Regions from separate parts of the Agrobacterium radiobacter genome, predicted to be linked through region 1. Evidence: predicted binding sites of a transcription regulator. Region 1 holds the regulator's gene; each other region holds the start of a gene.
The links. The regulator LexA, encoded in region 1, represses DNA repair genes until DNA is damaged. The targets are predictions, from matches to a motif close to TGTTCNNNNTGTGTTCNG.
Positions count from the first base shown of each region.

Region 1 (3,981 bases):
TCACCTGCAGCAAAGGCATATGGTGTGCCGCACGCGCGGGAAGCGGCGAATGGATCATCGTTCTGGAAGATGGTCGATTTGCCGGAAAGGCATGTGATATCGCCGATATTGTCGTCGTTTCCCGCAGAACATCCTTCTCCCAATGCCGCTCGGGCGCACTTCTGCTTAACCGCGATATCCTGCGCCGGATCGGTTCACTGGAAATAGACTTTGCCGGCAGCGATCAGGTAGCGGTAGTCGGCAGGTTGCGCGCCGCGATAGCCGGCATGGACAGGCCCTGGAGCGAACATCGCTATTACGACTGGAAAAGCGGCCGTTTTGACCATGAGGTCCCTGATGCCGTCACGCGGTTGCTGGCGGCACCACAATGAGGGCCGCCAGCCTGGATCGTCAGGCCTTGATGCGCAGATCCGTCGTCAATTCGCCGATCCCGCCGATTTCCTCTTCATGCGCCGCGTCGCGCCAGGTTTCCTTCAGTCCGGCCTCGTACCATTCGCGCATGGCGGGCAGGGCGAGCAGCCGGTCACAATAGGCTTTCGCTGCGGGCGAAAGTTCCGCGCCATAGGTCTGGAAACGGAAAGCCACCGGGCAGAAGAAGGCATCGACCGCCGTAAATTTCTGGCCGGCAAGAAAGGGCCCGCCAAATTTTGCCAGGCCTTCGCTCCACAGCGCATCAACGCGCTTTATGTCGGCCGCTAGCCCGGTATCACCACCCTTCGGTTTTACGCGAATGCCGACCGACATGGGGTAGAGATTGCGCAGCGAGAAAAAGCCCGCATGCATTTCGCTCGCAGCCGAACGCGACCAGGCTCTTGCCTGCTTGTCGCTCGCCCAGACGCCCTGATGTCGCTCCGCCAGATATTCGGCGATCGACAACGATTCCCAAACCGTCACGCCTTCATCAACGAGGCAAGGCACCTTGCCGGTTGGCGAAAAGGTGGAGAAGGAAACGCCTTCGCCGAAGGGAACGAGTTTTTCATCGAAAGCAATGCCGAGCGTGCGCATCAATACCCATGGCCGCAGTGACCATGAGGAATAGTTCTTGTTGGCGATATAAAGATCGTACATGGCGTGTTCCCCGATATGATGCGCATTTCTATACCGGCGGATGGGCCCAGGAATATTGCAAATAATCCATGGCTCCCATAAGCCGCATTGATGAGTGGGACAGGAAGAAAAGAAGCACCTGCAGGTCACCATTCGGAGATAACGACGAAACACACCGCGACGAGACTGATGACCTGCATCCTTTCTCAACGAAATTAAGGATGCTCATTTTCAATCATCTGTTTCTTACCGCTGCCTGCTGGCCTTCGCGATAAAAGATGTGCGGACCTGCCAGACGATGTCGCTTCTCACTTATGCAGAACCGCATCATTCCAAGGAGCAAGCTGCAATGCTCCATAAGGGGAGCGCCATCCTCTTGATGGTGCCCGCAGCAAAAGGAATTGCGGCCCCATGCCTTGAATCAATGGTAACGGCGGATCAGTCCGACCAGCTTGCCCTGGATTTTCACCCGGTCCGGTCCAAAAATACGCGTTTCATAGGCCGGGTTTGCCGCCTCGAGCGCAATGGAGGCGCCCTTGCGACGGAAACGCTTCAGGGTGGCTTCCTCATCATCCACCAGCGCTACAACGATATCACCCGGATTTGCCGTATTGCCATTGCGGATGATGACGGTATCGCCATCAAAAATGCCGGCCTCGATCATCGAGTCGCCCTTGACCTCAAGAGCGTAATGTTCGCCCGAACCCAGCATATCAACAGGCACGGCCACATCGTGGGTATTGTTCTGGATGGCGGAAATCGGCACACCGGCAGCGATGCGGCCCATGACCGGCACGGTGACGGCCCCGACGAGATCATTGGCCGGCGTCTTGGGGGCAGGGGCCGCTTCCGACGCCTTGGGTTTGCCAAGGCTGCCTTCGATGACGCTCGGCGAAAAGCCGCGCTGCGGCCTTGCACCCGGCGTATAGGCCTCAGGCAGCTTGATGACTTCCAGCGCTCGCGCTCTATTTGGTAGCCGGCGAATAAACCCGCGCTCTTCGAGGGCGGTGATCAGGCGGTGGATGCCAGATTTCGAGGCAAGATCGAGTGCGTCCTTCATTTCATCGAAGGATGGCGGCACGCCGGACTCTTTCATTCGTTCATGAATGAAGAGAAGCAATTCCTGCTGTTTGCGCGTGAGCATGAGGAAAACACCCTTTAGAATCGTAGTGGAAGTCGCGAAACAAATACAGAACGAACACTATATGTTCCATATGTGTTCCGCAATCCCCTAAAATTTCGTGAAGCTGCTATCTGTTGTTTTGATGATTTGCTTCTTGGCCTACGATTGTGCTTTTCTGCGGCCCAAATCGTCCAGGCATGTCCGGGCGGAGTGCCAGCGCAGGAAACAGGTCATGATGAAATCCCATAGCGTCGATCATCTCGTTCTGCCGGTGCAGGATATCGGCGTTGCCGCGAAACGTCTCGCCAGCCTTGGATTTACGGTCTCACCGGAGGCTTTGCATCCTTTCGGCACCCGAAATGCCTGTGTTTTTTTTACCGACGGGACCTATCTGGAGCCGCTCGTAATTGCTGATCCGGCTAAATATAATGCGTCGGCAGACAGGGGAGATGTGTTCACGGGCAGGGACAGGGCCTTCCGGCAACGTGACGGGCGGGAGGGTTTTTCGGCTCTTGTCGCCAAAACCGAAGATGCCCTTGCCGACCATGACAGGTTTCTGACGTCTGGCGTGTCAGCGGGCGATGTGTTCCAGTTTTCGCGGCCTGTGCGGATGCCGGATGGATCGGAAAGCGAGGCGGCGTTCCGGCTGGCTTTTGCGGCAAGCGGGGCGGCGGATTTCTTTCTGTTTAGTTGTCAGCGGCTGCAGGCCCTGCCGGGCGATCGAACAGTGCTGGAGCGCCATGCCAACGGTGTCTCCGGCCTCAGTGAAATCGTTCTGTTCTCCGGTGATGATCCGAACGCGGCGCGCTTGATCGAAACGGTGTTTGGTTGTGAGGGCAGAATATCTCCGGATGGTGATATGGTTTTCGCGACCGACAATGCGCGCATCAGATTGACCGGAAAACCTGATTTCAGCGGACAGGCCCCGAATACTCCTGATTGGAGCGGCGGCGGATTGCGCGGTGCGGGCATCGTCTTTTCGTCGCACGATCTTGCCGTGACAGAGGCGGCGCTTGCTGCTAATGGCGTGTCCTGCGCAAAAGCGGACGGTCGCCTGGTGGTGCCTGCGGCACCCGGTCAGGGCGTTGCCTTCGCCTTCGAGGAAAAATGATGAGCGTTACGAACAATCTCAAAGTCACCGCCGGCGACGGCGTCAGCAAGGTTTCCTTCTCCAATGCCGAGCGTTTTTCGCTGATTGCCGGCCCGTGCCAGATGGAAAGCCGCGAACATGCCTTCATGATTGCAGGTGTCCTGAAAGAGCTTTGCGACAGCCTCGGGATCGGACTTGTCTACAAGTCCTCCTTCGACAAGGCGAACCGCACCTCGCTTTCCGGCAAGCGCGGTATCGGCCTTGACAGCGCGATGCAGGTTTTCGCTGATCTCAAGAAGGAATTCGGCTTTCCTGTTCTGACCGACATTCACACCGAGGAGCAATGCGCCATCGTTTCCGAGGTGGTGGATGTGCTGCAGATTCCGGCTTTCCTCAGCCGCCAGACCGATCTTCTCGTCGCCGCCGCCAAAACCGGCCGTGTCATCAACGTCAAGAAGGGCCAGTTCCTGGCGCCCTGGGACATGAAGAACGTGCTCGCCAAGCTTAATGAGAGCGGCAACCCGAATGTGCTTCTGTGCGAGCGCGGCGCTTCCTTCGGTTACAATACGCTGGTCTCCGACATGCGCTCCCTGCCGATCATGGCATCGCTTGGCGCGCCGGTCGTGTTTGACGCCACCCACTCGGTGCAGCAGCCGGGCGGGCAGGGTGGCTCCACGGGCGGCCAGCGCGAATTCGTCGAGACCTTGGCACGCGCGGCGGT
Region 1 is NZ_JBEGHX010000001.1:1,088,737-1,092,717, forward strand. It holds gene MRBLRC7O_RS05510 (ComEC/Rec2 family competence protein) at 1-371, shown strand, start outside; gene MRBLRC7O_RS05515 (glutathione S-transferase family protein) at 391-1,068, opposite strand; gene lexA (transcriptional repressor LexA) at 1,469-2,191, opposite strand; gene MRBLRC7O_RS05525 (VOC family protein) at 2,403-3,281, shown strand; gene kdsA (3-deoxy-8-phosphooctulonate synthase) at 3,281-3,981, shown strand, end outside.

Region 2 (3,981 bases), 730 kb from region 1:
ACGCGAGCGTACCATCCGGCGCCGGTTGCGGCGTCTCCCGTGCAGCGGCCGCAGCCTGCAGGCGGTGGTGAAACGGCTGCGGCTGGCTTGCCGCTTTGGCGGCCATCTCCAGCACCCGCGCCTCTGCTCCGAGAACCAGACCGGGAATGAGATCGGCTTCCGGCAGGTTCTTCCAGTATTTCTTTGGCATCTCCGCCGTCATGGCTTTGATCTTCAGGCGGGCCGGATTGAATATATTGGCATAATAGGTCCGCCAGAGTTCATCCGTCTCGTCCGTCAGATCAGGCTTTTCCGCCGCTTCCCGCGATGTCTCCAGCGCGTTTCCGTCCCACCGTGCAGAGCCCTTCGGCGTGGCGATCAGCCAGTCCATGTCGGTAAACCGCCGCTGGAAAAACGCGGCCGTGCGCTCGACGATGAAATGGTCAGGCTCAAACCAGGCAATAAACCGCCGCCGCCCGCCCTGCCCCTGAGGCAAGGGCACTTCCTTGAAACGGACAAAAGCAGTCATCTTGTGACAATCGCGTCTGACGGATTTCTCAAGCAGCCGGACCTCTGAAACATCCGGATCGGACTTGAACTGCAACAGTGCGCGATCCTGCCTCAGCCGCCACAACAGCCGGTAAAGCAGTGCAAAACGCCCGGGATCGCCATGACAGATGACGGCCTGCGCCTGCGCCACGAACGAAGCTGGAACAGAAACCTGCCCGGACCCAGAACCGGCCGCCGGCAAGGGCTCGCCGGCAAAATCCAACAGCCCTGCCCCGTCATCCCGCAACCGCCAGTCAATCATCTCGGGTCGAATATCGGCGGCAAGCGCCGCGCGGGCGGCATCGCGCCACTCGCCGAAATCACCCCGCCCTTCCAGAACCGGGCCGTACATCACAGGAGCGACAATTGCTCGGGCTGCGGCGCAAACATCGCCCGCAAATCCGGCCGCTCGGTCAGCTTGCCCGGCGTCCAGCCCTCTGCGACGATGAAGGCCTTCACCTTTTTCAGGGAAACACCAAAGCGGGCGATATCCTCCAGCCGCAACCGCCGGAACCGTCGCGACGACAGAATGGATGCGACCGTTTTCGTACCGAAACCGGGCACGCGCAGCAGCATTTCCCGATCCGCCACGTTGACGTCCACAGGGAAACGCTCGCGATGCTTCAGCGCCCAGGCGAGCTTCGGGTCGATATCGAGATCGAGCATGCCATCGCCCCCGATCGCGGTTATCTCACCGATGTCGAAGCCATAAAAGCGATACAGCCAGTCGGCCTGATAAAGCCGGTGTTCACGCATGAGCGGCGGCTTGATGAGCGGCAGGTTCTTCGACGAATCCGGAATGGGGCTGAAGGCCGAATAATAAACGCGCCGCAAACCGTAGCTGCCATAAAGCCGGGCGCTGGTGGAGAGAATGGTGCTATCGTCTGCGCCATCGGCCCCCACGATCATCTGTGTGCTCTGACCGGCCGGCGCAAAGCGCCTGGTCTTGCGTGTCCGGACGGTCGGCTCCCCCGCCTCCTCGATCTTCAAACGGATATCGGCCATGGAGCGGCGAATATTGGCGGGCTGCTTTTCCGGCGCGAAACGGCCAATGCTGTTATCGGTCGGCAATTCGATATTGATCGAAAGACGATCCGCATAAAGCCCCGCCTCCTCGATCAGCCTGGGCGATGCTTCGGGAATGGATTTCAGGTGGATATAGCCGCGAAAACCATGGGTAACGCGCAGTTCACGCGCCACGCGCACCATCTCTTCCATCGTGTGATCGGAGGAGCGGATGATGCCGGAGGACAGGAACAGCCCCTCGATATAGTTGCGCCGATAAAACTCCAGCGTCAGCCAAACCACTTCTTCTGGTGTAAACCGCGCTCGCTCGACATTGCTGGAAGAGCGGTTGATGCAATAGGCGCAATCATAGATGCAGAAATTGGTCAGCAGAATTTTCAGGAGCGAAATGCAGCGCCCGTCCGGCGCATAGGCATGGCAGATGCCCGACCCTTCCGTTGAACCCAGACCGCCTGACGCTGCGGAGTTGCGTTTTGTCGTGCCGCTCGATGCGCAGGAGGCATCATATTTCGCCGCGTCGGAGAGAATGGCCAGCCGTTGCCTGATCGACTTCTTCATAGCTATGTTCACTATATGTTCCATTGAGAGATGTCAATAATGGCAGTCAAGCCTTTGATTGAATGAGGAAATACTCACACCTCAAATTTGCTGGCATTTCGCTGTCGTCTTCTGATATAGTCGGCTCAGTTATGATTTTGGCATGGTTCCGGAGTTCCTCTCCGGAACCTGTTTCTTTTTGTGTCTGCAAGTAAAGCGACCGGAATGCGAAGGATAAAAAAATGGTAGAAAAAGTACCGATGACTCAGGGTGGATTCGTAAAGCTGCAGGAGGAGCTGCGCTTTCGCCAGCAGGAGGAGCGTCCCCGTATCATCGAGGCAATTGCGGAAGCGCGCGCCCATGGCGACCTTTCGGAAAACGCCGAGTACCATGCTGCCAAGGAAGCCCAGAGCCACAATGAAGGCCGCATCACCGAACTCGAAGACCTGACCGCACGCGCGGAAGTCATCGACCTGTCCAAGATGTCCGGTTCCAAGATCAAGTTCGGCGCCACCGTCAAGCTGATCGACGAAGATAGCGACGAGGAACGAACCTACCAGATCGTCGGCGACCAGGAAGCCGATGTGAAGGCTGGCCGCATCTCCATCTCCTCGCCGATTGCCCGCGCCCTGATCGGCAAGGAAGTCGGCGACAGCATCGAGGTCAACGCGCCCGGCGGCGCCAAGGGCTACGAGATTCTCGCGGTACAGTGGGGCTGATTGCCCCGACGTGCAATGCGCCCCACGCGGGCGCATTGTTTTTTGACGTATTGAATCTCCAAACCAGCCGCAGAGACGGAAGCCCATCTTGTCCCACGTCAGTCTGAAAGATGTGCAGGTGCTTGCGCCGAACTTCAAGCGCAGGCTCTCCGGCGTCACCTCCACCATCGTCCAGCTGATACCGGTGCAGAACCGGCTGAGACAGAAGGTGGCCACCATCGGCCCCGGCCTGCCACCGCATCTGCCGCATGTGCGCTTCCGCGATCTGTGGCGGCTCTGGCAGAATGGCCCTGTCGGCAGCCCGCGCATCTGGCATGCCCGCCGCAATCTCGAAATGTTGCCGGGTCTTCTGATGCGTGATGTGCTGCGCATGAAGGTGAAGCTGCTCTTTACCTCCGCGGCACAGAGGCGGCATTCCGCCTATACCCGTTTTCTGATTTCGAAGATGGATGCCGTGGTTGCGACCAACGCCCGCTCCGGCTCGTTCCTGGAAGTGCCCCATCGCGTCGTCATGCATGGCGTCGATACCGACCTTTTCCACCCGGCCACCGGTCCGGAAGATACGATCGCGGCAACCGGCCTGCCGGGCCAATATCTGATCGGCTGTTTCGGACGCGTGCGCCACCAGAAGGGCACCGATCTATTCGTGCGCGCCATGATCGAACTTCTGCCCAACCATCCGCAATGGACAGCCGTAGTGTCCGGCCGCGTCACGGCGGAACACAAGGCCTTCGGTGATGCGCTCAAGGCCGATGTCGCCGCAGCCGGCCTTGCCGACCGCATCGTATTTCAGGGCGAAGTTGACGACATCAAGCCCTGGTACCGGCGGCTGACGCTCTATGTCGCCCCATCCCGCAATGAAGGTTTCGGCCTGACACCGCTCGAAGCCATGGCCTCCGAGACGGCCGTTGTCGCCAGTAATGCCGGCGCTTACGAGGAAATGATTGTCACGGGCGAGACCGGGGCGGTTGTCGATGCGGGTGACTATGCCTCGCTGAGAGACGCGATAAAGACCTATCTCGCCGATCCTGCTCTGGCCAAAGCCCACGCAAGTGCCGGACTTGCGCATGTGCGCAGCACTTTTCCGCTGGAAAAAGAAGCGACAAGTCTCGGCGAAGTCTATGAGGCGTTGCGGCGGGGGTAATGCCCCCCGAAGCCGACAAAAAGCCGG
Region 2 is NZ_JBEGHX010000001.1:1,821,955-1,825,935, forward strand. It holds gene MRBLRC7O_RS09140 (UdgX family uracil-DNA binding protein) at 1-880, opposite strand, end outside; gene MRBLRC7O_RS09145 (putative DNA modification/repair radical SAM protein) at 880-2,112, opposite strand; gene greA (transcription elongation factor GreA) at 2,334-2,810, shown strand; gene MRBLRC7O_RS09155 (glycosyltransferase family 4 protein) at 2,899-3,954, shown strand.
Region 2: MRBLRC7O_RS09145 (putative DNA modification/repair radical SAM protein) is a predicted target of LexA. The motif match lies at 2,118-2,135, and genes of this name have one in related genera.

Region 3 (3,981 bases), on a different contig from region 1:
GCAGGTGACGATGTCCTGCAACTGCCGCCGGCCCGGCTCATGAAACAGCACGTCATTGGTGACGACGGTTTTGACCCTGAACCGTGCCGCCATGTTGGAAATCTCATGCAGCCGCATCTGGTCATTCGGTCGCCTGCGGAGGGAGAGCGACACGTAAGCACGATCACCAAACAGCTGCGCCATCTTTCGAAGCTGCGCGGCGCATGTCGCGTCCGGCAAATCTGGCACGAGAATGCCGATCATGCCTTCCGAATAAGCGATGACGTCATCCCAATGCAGGATGCAGTTGTTCTTGCCGCCGCGCGATTTGCCGAGCGTGATGAGGCGCGTCAACCGCGAATAGGCAGCGCGATCGATCGGATAGACCAGCACCGACATGCCGTCGGCGAGATCGAGACGGCAGCCGACAACGAGCCGAATGCCTGTTGAACGTGATGCTTCAAGCGCCCGGACGATGCCTGCAAGAGAATTGCGATCAACGACGCCGATCGCACTGATCCCAAGGAGTTTTGCAGTATCAAACAACTCCTGCGCCGACGAGGCACCACGCAGAAACGAAAAATGTGTCGTGACCTGAAGCTCGGCATAGCTCATGCGAATATCCCGTGGCAGAACCAGCGGTGTGACCCGGTTTCCGGATCAATACCGTCGCCGGAGCGGAACACCCACAAGCGCTCGCCTGCTTCATCCTCAATGACGAAATAGTCGCGCACGGCGTCCATTTCGGCATCTCGCTGCCACCATTCCCCGAAAATGCGTTCCGGGCCGTCGGCACATTTGACCTTGCGGCGTTTGCCACGCCAGACGATGGAGACTGGGGGCCGGTCCGGCATCAGCGCGATCGCCTCGATCAACTCAGGTCTCGGCAAGAGACGAACGGGGCGGCGCCAATGGCTGACCCAGGCAACGGCGATCGGTTCGGCGACGGGGCTGATGCGCTGGACAGAGCGTTCCGGCACATCGGAGGCGACCGGTGCGACGCGATAGACCCTCTGCCCCCGGTTTCCATAGAGGTCGATCAGCGGCGTGACATCAGTGACCTCATCCTCGACCAGAGCAGAGGCTTTCTGAGCCTCCTCGAGAGGCTCGGCTATCACGGCGAGCAGGATCAGCTTTTCGATCCCGAAGCCCGGCTCGATCTTTTCCGTCCGGTCCCGAAACAGTTTTGTCAGCCAGGCGACATCGCGGGCGGGCCTGGCGGTTCCGGCGCGGATGGCCTGCCTCGTGCCATCGACCTTCTCGACGATCAGGTCGGCACGGCGAACGCCAAGCCCGCGCTTCTGGAGTTCGTCAACGAGTTGGACGACCAGACGGCCAACATATTTATTGATTGTTTCCGCAGCCCCGATCGGTTCGGCGAAGGCCTTGGAGACTTCAACCAGCTCTGCGGTCCGGATCGGTTCGACCGGCTCGGCGACACGACAGAGCATCTGGTCGAGACGGCGGCCGACCTCCGGACCGAGGCGCAATGTCAGCGGGGCCCGCGGGGTGTTGGCAAGCTCGCCGATTGTCTGGAAACCGAGAATGCGCAGATCAGAGACGATCTTTGACGGCAGGCGCAGAAGCGAGATCGGCAGTTTTTCGACGGCACGGGCCGTCTCGCCCGGAGGAACGACAATCGTTTCGCGATTGATTGCGCGGGCGCAAGCATGGGCAGCACCCCAGCTGTCGGCAACCGCCACGCGCGCCGTCAGTTTTCGGGCAAGAAACTGGTTGGCGATCTTCGTCACCATCGGCAGTTCACCACCCTGCAGATGATCGGCGCCTTCCGTATCCATGACGATACCATCAATCCCGTCGACGGCGACGATCGGCGAATAGATCGTCAGCGCCCAGAGCGTGATGCGCTCGAGCGCGGCTCGATCGGCTTGCGGATCTGCGTCAACCAGCATCAGGCCGCGAAACAGCGACTGCGCCTTTGCCGCCGCCATGCCGGCATGCACGCCCGCCTTTCTGGCAGCCGGATCGGCGGCAGACACCCATCGCTTCGAACCGCTTCTCGCGATCACGGCGATTGGCTGTTCAGGCGGAATAGACGGATCGGCCCGACGAATGCGATCCGTCGGCAGATCCGGAAGATAGACCGAGACGACCCTTGTCATCGCACGCCCTCACGAGAAACTCAGCACACTCACCCGCTTTCACGCGCATCAATTCCAGAAACCATTGAGGCCTGCCCACCCCCGGTACCGGCAACTCCTCTGACGGCATCACGCTGACACGCCATCGTGTGGTCGAGGCCGTCGGCTGCCCAAAGTCATTGGCCTCCGTCTGTCGCCGCCATCGGCGGACCGCGAGCGCCATGGTCCCGGTTCGCTCGGCTGCAAGCTGCAGGCGGCGGGAACTGACCATAGGCAGGCGAACAAGTTCACCGACGACGGCGCCAAGTCCGCCGAAGGAAAGGCCCTCCTCCATATTGGCCAGCACATCCTCTTCCTTGTCGGATTCAACAAAGATGACGCGGTCGGGATGCAGACCCACATGGGCAAGAGCTGGAAAAAAAAGATCCGGCCGCGTCAGACACCAGATGACGGGGCCTTTTGTTCGTGCGGCAATGCCGGCAACACAAAGGGCGGCCGCTGCACCATCGACAGTACCGGAGCCACCGCCTGCAAACTCGTGCAGCGCGCCATAGGCGAGGCCCCCGCCAGGCAAGGCCGCATCGATCTCGGAAACGCCAAAAGAAAGTGTTCCGGCCCGCTTCGCGGATACCCCTTCCATCGACGCGATGCGGTCTCGCAAGTCGCAAATCACCCTCTGACGGGCAGCAGTCATCGTTCACGGCTCCCTTCAAGGTCGTGTTCAAAGGATCGACATTATGTCGTACGGGCATGTCGTACGGGCTATATGTTCATTGTTTGTTCTCGTAATACAAAAGAGTCAAGCACCACAAAGTTGAGGAATATTATCCCAGTATTAGCAAAGTCGAAGATTCGAAAAGGATTCAAGGAGGTAAGGGGAAACAGAAATTTTTGCAGCCCTTGCGTCCGTCGGGTTCAAAATGGTGGATAGCGGGGATAGATGAACGGCGTCACAATCTTCTTAAGGTTTTCGTGCTGAACTCGTTTGCATGACGAAGCCACCGAGATCAAAGCCCCTCCTTCGTGATACCGAAGCTCCGCTACGGTCAAAGCCGCGTCGGAAGCGCAATCCCGCACAGCCACAGCTGCTGTTTGATCCGATGCCCGATCGCGTCGAGCCGGCACTCGCCCAATTGAAGGCGCGTCCTCCACAAGGCGACCAATGGAGCTGGGAGCTGAAATGGGATGGCTATCGCCTGGCTATCCATATCGAGCCGACAGGGGTCCGCATCCTCACGCGTAGCGGCCATGACTGGACGCACCGGTTTCCGGCGATCGAGCAGGCTGCCCGGGCGCTTGGTCCGGCAACGATGATCATTGATGGCGAGGCGGTTGTGCTTGACGATGAAGGGCGGCCGGATTTCGGACTACTGCAGAAATCGTTGGGTGCGTCTGGAAAGACGGCTGGCAACCGAGCTTCGGACGCCATCCTCTACGCGTTCGATCTTATCTATCTCGACGGCCATGACCTGCGCAACGTGGAGCACCGTTCGCGCCGGCATCTTCTCGAGGATACGCTGAAGGGGCACGACGGCGCGATCCGCCTTTCGGAAACCATTGACGCCGATCCCGCGATCCTGCTGGAACACGTTGGCAGCCTTGGTCTCGAGGGCATCGTCGGCAAGCAATTGGATCAACCCTATCGCTCCGGCCGGACCGGCGACTGGGTCAAGATCAAGTGCGTTAAGAGCGAAGCCTTCATGGTTGTTGGCTACGAGCCATCGGCGGCATCTCCCGACGGCTTCGGCTCTCTGGTGCTTGCTGCCTATCGCGGTGACGAGCTCGTTCATGTCGGGAACGTCGGGACGGGCTTCACGCAAGCCGAGATGAACAGGCTGCGCAAGATGATCGACAAGCTGCGCTGGAATCGGAAACAGCCGCCTGTTCCCTATGCCGAAAA
Region 3 is NZ_JBEGHX010000003.1:227,823-231,803, forward strand. It holds gene MRBLRC7O_RS24645 (error-prone DNA polymerase) at 1-594, opposite strand, end outside; gene MRBLRC7O_RS24650 (Y-family DNA polymerase) at 591-2,102, opposite strand; gene MRBLRC7O_RS24655 (ImuA family protein) at 2,023-2,775, opposite strand; gene ligD (non-homologous end-joining DNA ligase) at 3,071-3,981, shown strand, end outside.
Region 3: MRBLRC7O_RS24655 (ImuA family protein) is a predicted target of LexA. The motif match lies at 2,849-2,866, and genes of this name have one in related genera.

Region 4 (3,981 bases), 1.0 Mb from region 1:
CCAGCGCACCCTGAACCGAGGGGCCGTTATCCTGTCTCTGCCAGCCATAATAGGGCGTGCCGTCATATTCGACGGTCATGCGGAAACGCGGCATCAGCCGAGCCTCGTTGTGGCCGGAACGGGGGTGCCACGAACGAAATCAGCCGCCGACATCGGTTTGCCGCCCGCCTTTTGCAGGCGGGTGAGCCGCACGGCCCCGCTGCCGCAGGCAATGGTCAGAGCATCGTCGAGCGCTGCGCCCGCTTCTCCCATGCCGCTTGCCAGTTCGGAGGCGAGAACCTTCACGCGCTCCGTCTTGCCGCCGATGTCCATTTCCAGCCATGCGCCGGGAAACGGCGAAAGGCCGCGAATGTGATTATGCACATCCTGCGAGGGCCGAGAAAAATCGACGCGAGTCTCGCCCTTGTCGATCTTCGCGGCATAGAGAACACCCTCTTCCGCCTGTGTGACGAGCGGCAGGTCATCTGCTTCCAGCTTTTCCATCGCCTGCCGCATCAACCGCGCGCCTGTTAGCATCAGACTGTCATGCAGCTCGCCGGCCGTCATGTTATCGCCGATCGCGACTTTCGCGGTCAGCGCGACGGGACCGGTATCGAGCCCCTTTTCCATTTTCATGACCATCATGCCGGTTTCGGGGTCGCCGGCCATGATCGCCCGCTGGATGGGAGCAGCACCGCGCCAGCGCGGCAGTAGCGAGGCATGACCATTGTAACAGCCGAGACGCGTACCGGAGAGGATCGCTTCGGGCAGCAGCAGCCCGTAAGCCACGACAACCGCCACATCAGCATTGAATTCCCGGAACTGCTGACGATCTTCCTCAGCCTTGAAATTCACGGGCGTAAACACCGGGAGCCCCAGCAATTCGGCAGCCTGATGCACCGGTGACTTCTGCAGATCGAGACCACGGCGGCCGCCGGGACGCGGCGGCTGGGTGTAGACAGCGACAACCTCGTGGCCCGCCTCCACCAATGCACGCAATGTGGGAACGGAAAAATCCGGTGTGCCCATAAATATGATGCGAAGAGCCATTGTCGCCCCCTGCCCTGTCGTCCATTCCGGTCCAGAGAGGACGGATCAGATCTTTGCGCGGGCCGCTTTCGTGAATTTCTTGATGACCATGTCGCGCTTCAGCCGCGAAATATGGTCGATGAACAGAACACCATTGAGGTGATCGATCTCGTGCTGCAGGCAGGTCGCGAGCAGACCATCCGCCTCGACCGTCTGCTGCTTGCCGTCACGGCCGACATATTGCACCGTGAGCGAGGCGGGACGCTCGACCTCGGCGTAGTAGTCGGGAATGGAGAGGCAGCCTTCCTCATAGGTCGAGACATCGTCCGACACCTTGAGGATTTCCGGGTTGATGAAGACGATCGGGGTCTTTTCCTCGCCTTCACGCGCAACGTCGATCACCAGCATGCGGCGCGCCACGCCGATCTGGATAGCGGCAAGACCGATACCCGGCGCGTCATACATGGTTTCGAGCATGTCGTCGGCAAGACGCAGAACCTCTGCATCCACCTTTTCGATGGGCTTCGATTGCTGGCGCAGCACGGGATCGGGCAAAATGATAAGCGGTTTGATGGTCATGGCTTCCCATAACGTATCTCTTGCGCGGAGGAAATAAAAAACACGAGGTTCAAATCGCCTCGGGCATCCACCCCGCCCGACTCATTTCCGCCACAGGAATGTTCTTGTTTTGATCTTCCGAATCACTGGAAATCTGCTAGATTTAATCATGAGTATAGATTTCTCCGTTCTCCTTGATCCCGCGCTGCGGGCCGGCTCCGTCGATATCAGCTTCGGCGCGCTGCTCGCGGCTCTGGTTTTCGGTCTGGTCACAACCTGGCTGGTCACGACAAACCGCGTGAAAAAAGCGGGAGCCGACGGTGAAATCTCCGATCTTCTGAAAACACAGTCCGAACTGCATGGCCGTATCGCGGCCATGGCGGAAACGCTCGGCACCCGCCAGACCGAGATGAGCCAGACGCTCAACCAGCGCCTCGACGGCATGTCGCAGCGCATTGGCGAAACACTGACGGAACAGACCCGGTCGACCCATGAAAATCTGAGCCGACTGCAGGAGCGCCTCGCGGTCATCGACGCCGCGCAGGGCAATATTCAGGATCTGGCCAAGGACGTGGTCGGACTGCAGGCCATCCTTTCCAACAAGCAGACGCGCGGCGCCTTTGGACAGGCACGCATGGAAATTCTGATCGCCGATGCCCTTCCCGCCGGCGCTTTCCAGCTTCAGCCGACGCTTTCGAACGGTTACCGGCCGGACTGCACCATCAAGATGCCGAACAATGCGCCGCCGCTCGTCATCGACGCGAAATTTCCGCTGGAGGCATGGAACGCCATCAAGGCGGATGAGACACCGGAAACCAAACGTGCCGCCGTTCAGCAGTTCCGCCGTGATATGGAAGTGCATATTCGCGATGTGGCCGAGAAATACCTCATCCGTGGCGAAACACAGGATACCGCCTTCATCTTCGTGCCGTCCGAATCGATCTTCGCCGATATCCACCAGCATTTCGAATATCTGGTGCAGCGCGCTCACCGCGCCCGTGTCGTCATCGTTTCGCCATCGCTTCTGATGCTGTCGGTGCAGGTCATCCAGTCCGTGCTGAAGGATCAGCGCATGCGGGAGCAGGCGCATCTCATCCAGGGTGAAGTTGCCCTTCTGATGGACGATGTGCGGCGGCTGGACGACCGGACGCGCAAGCTGCAGGCCCATTTCGGGCTGGCGCAGAAGGACGTCGACATGATGCTCATCTCCTCGGACAAGGTGCTGGCACGCGGCCAGAAGATCGAAGGACTTGATTTCTCGCCAACGGAAAAAGACGCCCCGCATGGTGAAATCGAGCAGGCGCGCCGCTTTGCCGAAAACAGAGCCGGTGCGGCCAAATTGCGGGTAGTTGACGACGAGTGATCGTCTCGGGCAAAGTCGCCGCCTTGCTCAAATTTCATATGGACCCAGCGCCCCATGATTACTGTTTTCGGCTCCATCAACATGGACCTCGTCGCGACCGCCAAACGCCTGCCCAAGCCCGGTGAAACCGTAACGGGAGAGACATTCTCCACGGCCGCCGGCGGCAAGGGAGCCAATCAGGCGCTGGCCGCACGGCGTGCAGGCGCCGCAGTCAAGATGGCAGGGGCTGCGGGCGATGATACTTTTGCCGCACCGGCGCTGACATTACTGCGTGATGCTGGCACCGACCTGTCTCTGGTCAAGACTGCGCCCGGCCCGACGGGAACGGCGGTGATCCTGATCGGTGAAGGCGGAGAGAACATGATTTCGGTCATTCCCGCCGCCAATGGCGAGGTCTCCGCCTCCGATGCCGCAAAGACCGTATCCGACATGGCCGCGGGTGATATTCTGATGCTGCAGTTCGAGATACCGGCTGCAGCCATCGAAGCGGCGTTAACGGCCGCCAAGGCAAAGCGCATCACCACCGTCATCAACACAGCGCCGCTGACCGCAGACGGTCCGCGTCTTGCTGGCCTTGCCGATATCGTCATCGCCAATGAAACCGAGTTCGAGCTGCTGATCGGCAAGAATGGCCTCTCCAGCGTCGAGCGGGAAAACGAACTCAAGACCCTTCACGACAGGACCGGCCAGACATTGATCGTGACGCTTGGGGCGGACGGCGTGATCGCCATGCGCAACGGCAAGGTCTACAGGGCTTCCGGCCTCAAGATCGAGCCGGTCGATACGGTTGGTGCGGGCGATACCTTCTGCGGTTATCTCGCTGCCAGCCTCGATCAGGGGATGGATTTCGAAAGGGCGCTGAAGCGTGCCGCCGTTGCAGGCTCGCTCGCCTGCACGCGCGCCGGTGCCCAGCCTTCCATTCCGCTGGCAGCGGAAGTGGATGCGGCCCTCTGAGGGATCAACCGCTCAGCGACGGATGAAGGTGAGATAGGCCGAGCTGCGGCCTTCTCTTTTCGCCTTGTTTTCGTAACGCGTGCCCGGCCAGTTGGCGT
Region 4 is NZ_JBEGHX010000001.1:41,022-45,002, reverse strand. It holds gene truA (tRNA pseudouridine(38-40) synthase TruA) at 1-94, opposite strand, end outside; gene fmt (methionyl-tRNA formyltransferase) at 94-1,029, opposite strand; gene def (peptide deformylase) at 1,075-1,587, opposite strand; gene MRBLRC7O_RS00205 (DNA recombination protein RmuC) at 1,736-2,929, shown strand; gene MRBLRC7O_RS00200 (ribokinase) at 2,984-3,883, shown strand; gene trmB (tRNA (guanosine(46)-N7)-methyltransferase TrmB) at 3,896-3,981, opposite strand, start outside.
Region 4: MRBLRC7O_RS00205 (DNA recombination protein RmuC) is a predicted target of LexA. The motif match lies at 1,687-1,704, and genes of this name have one in related genera.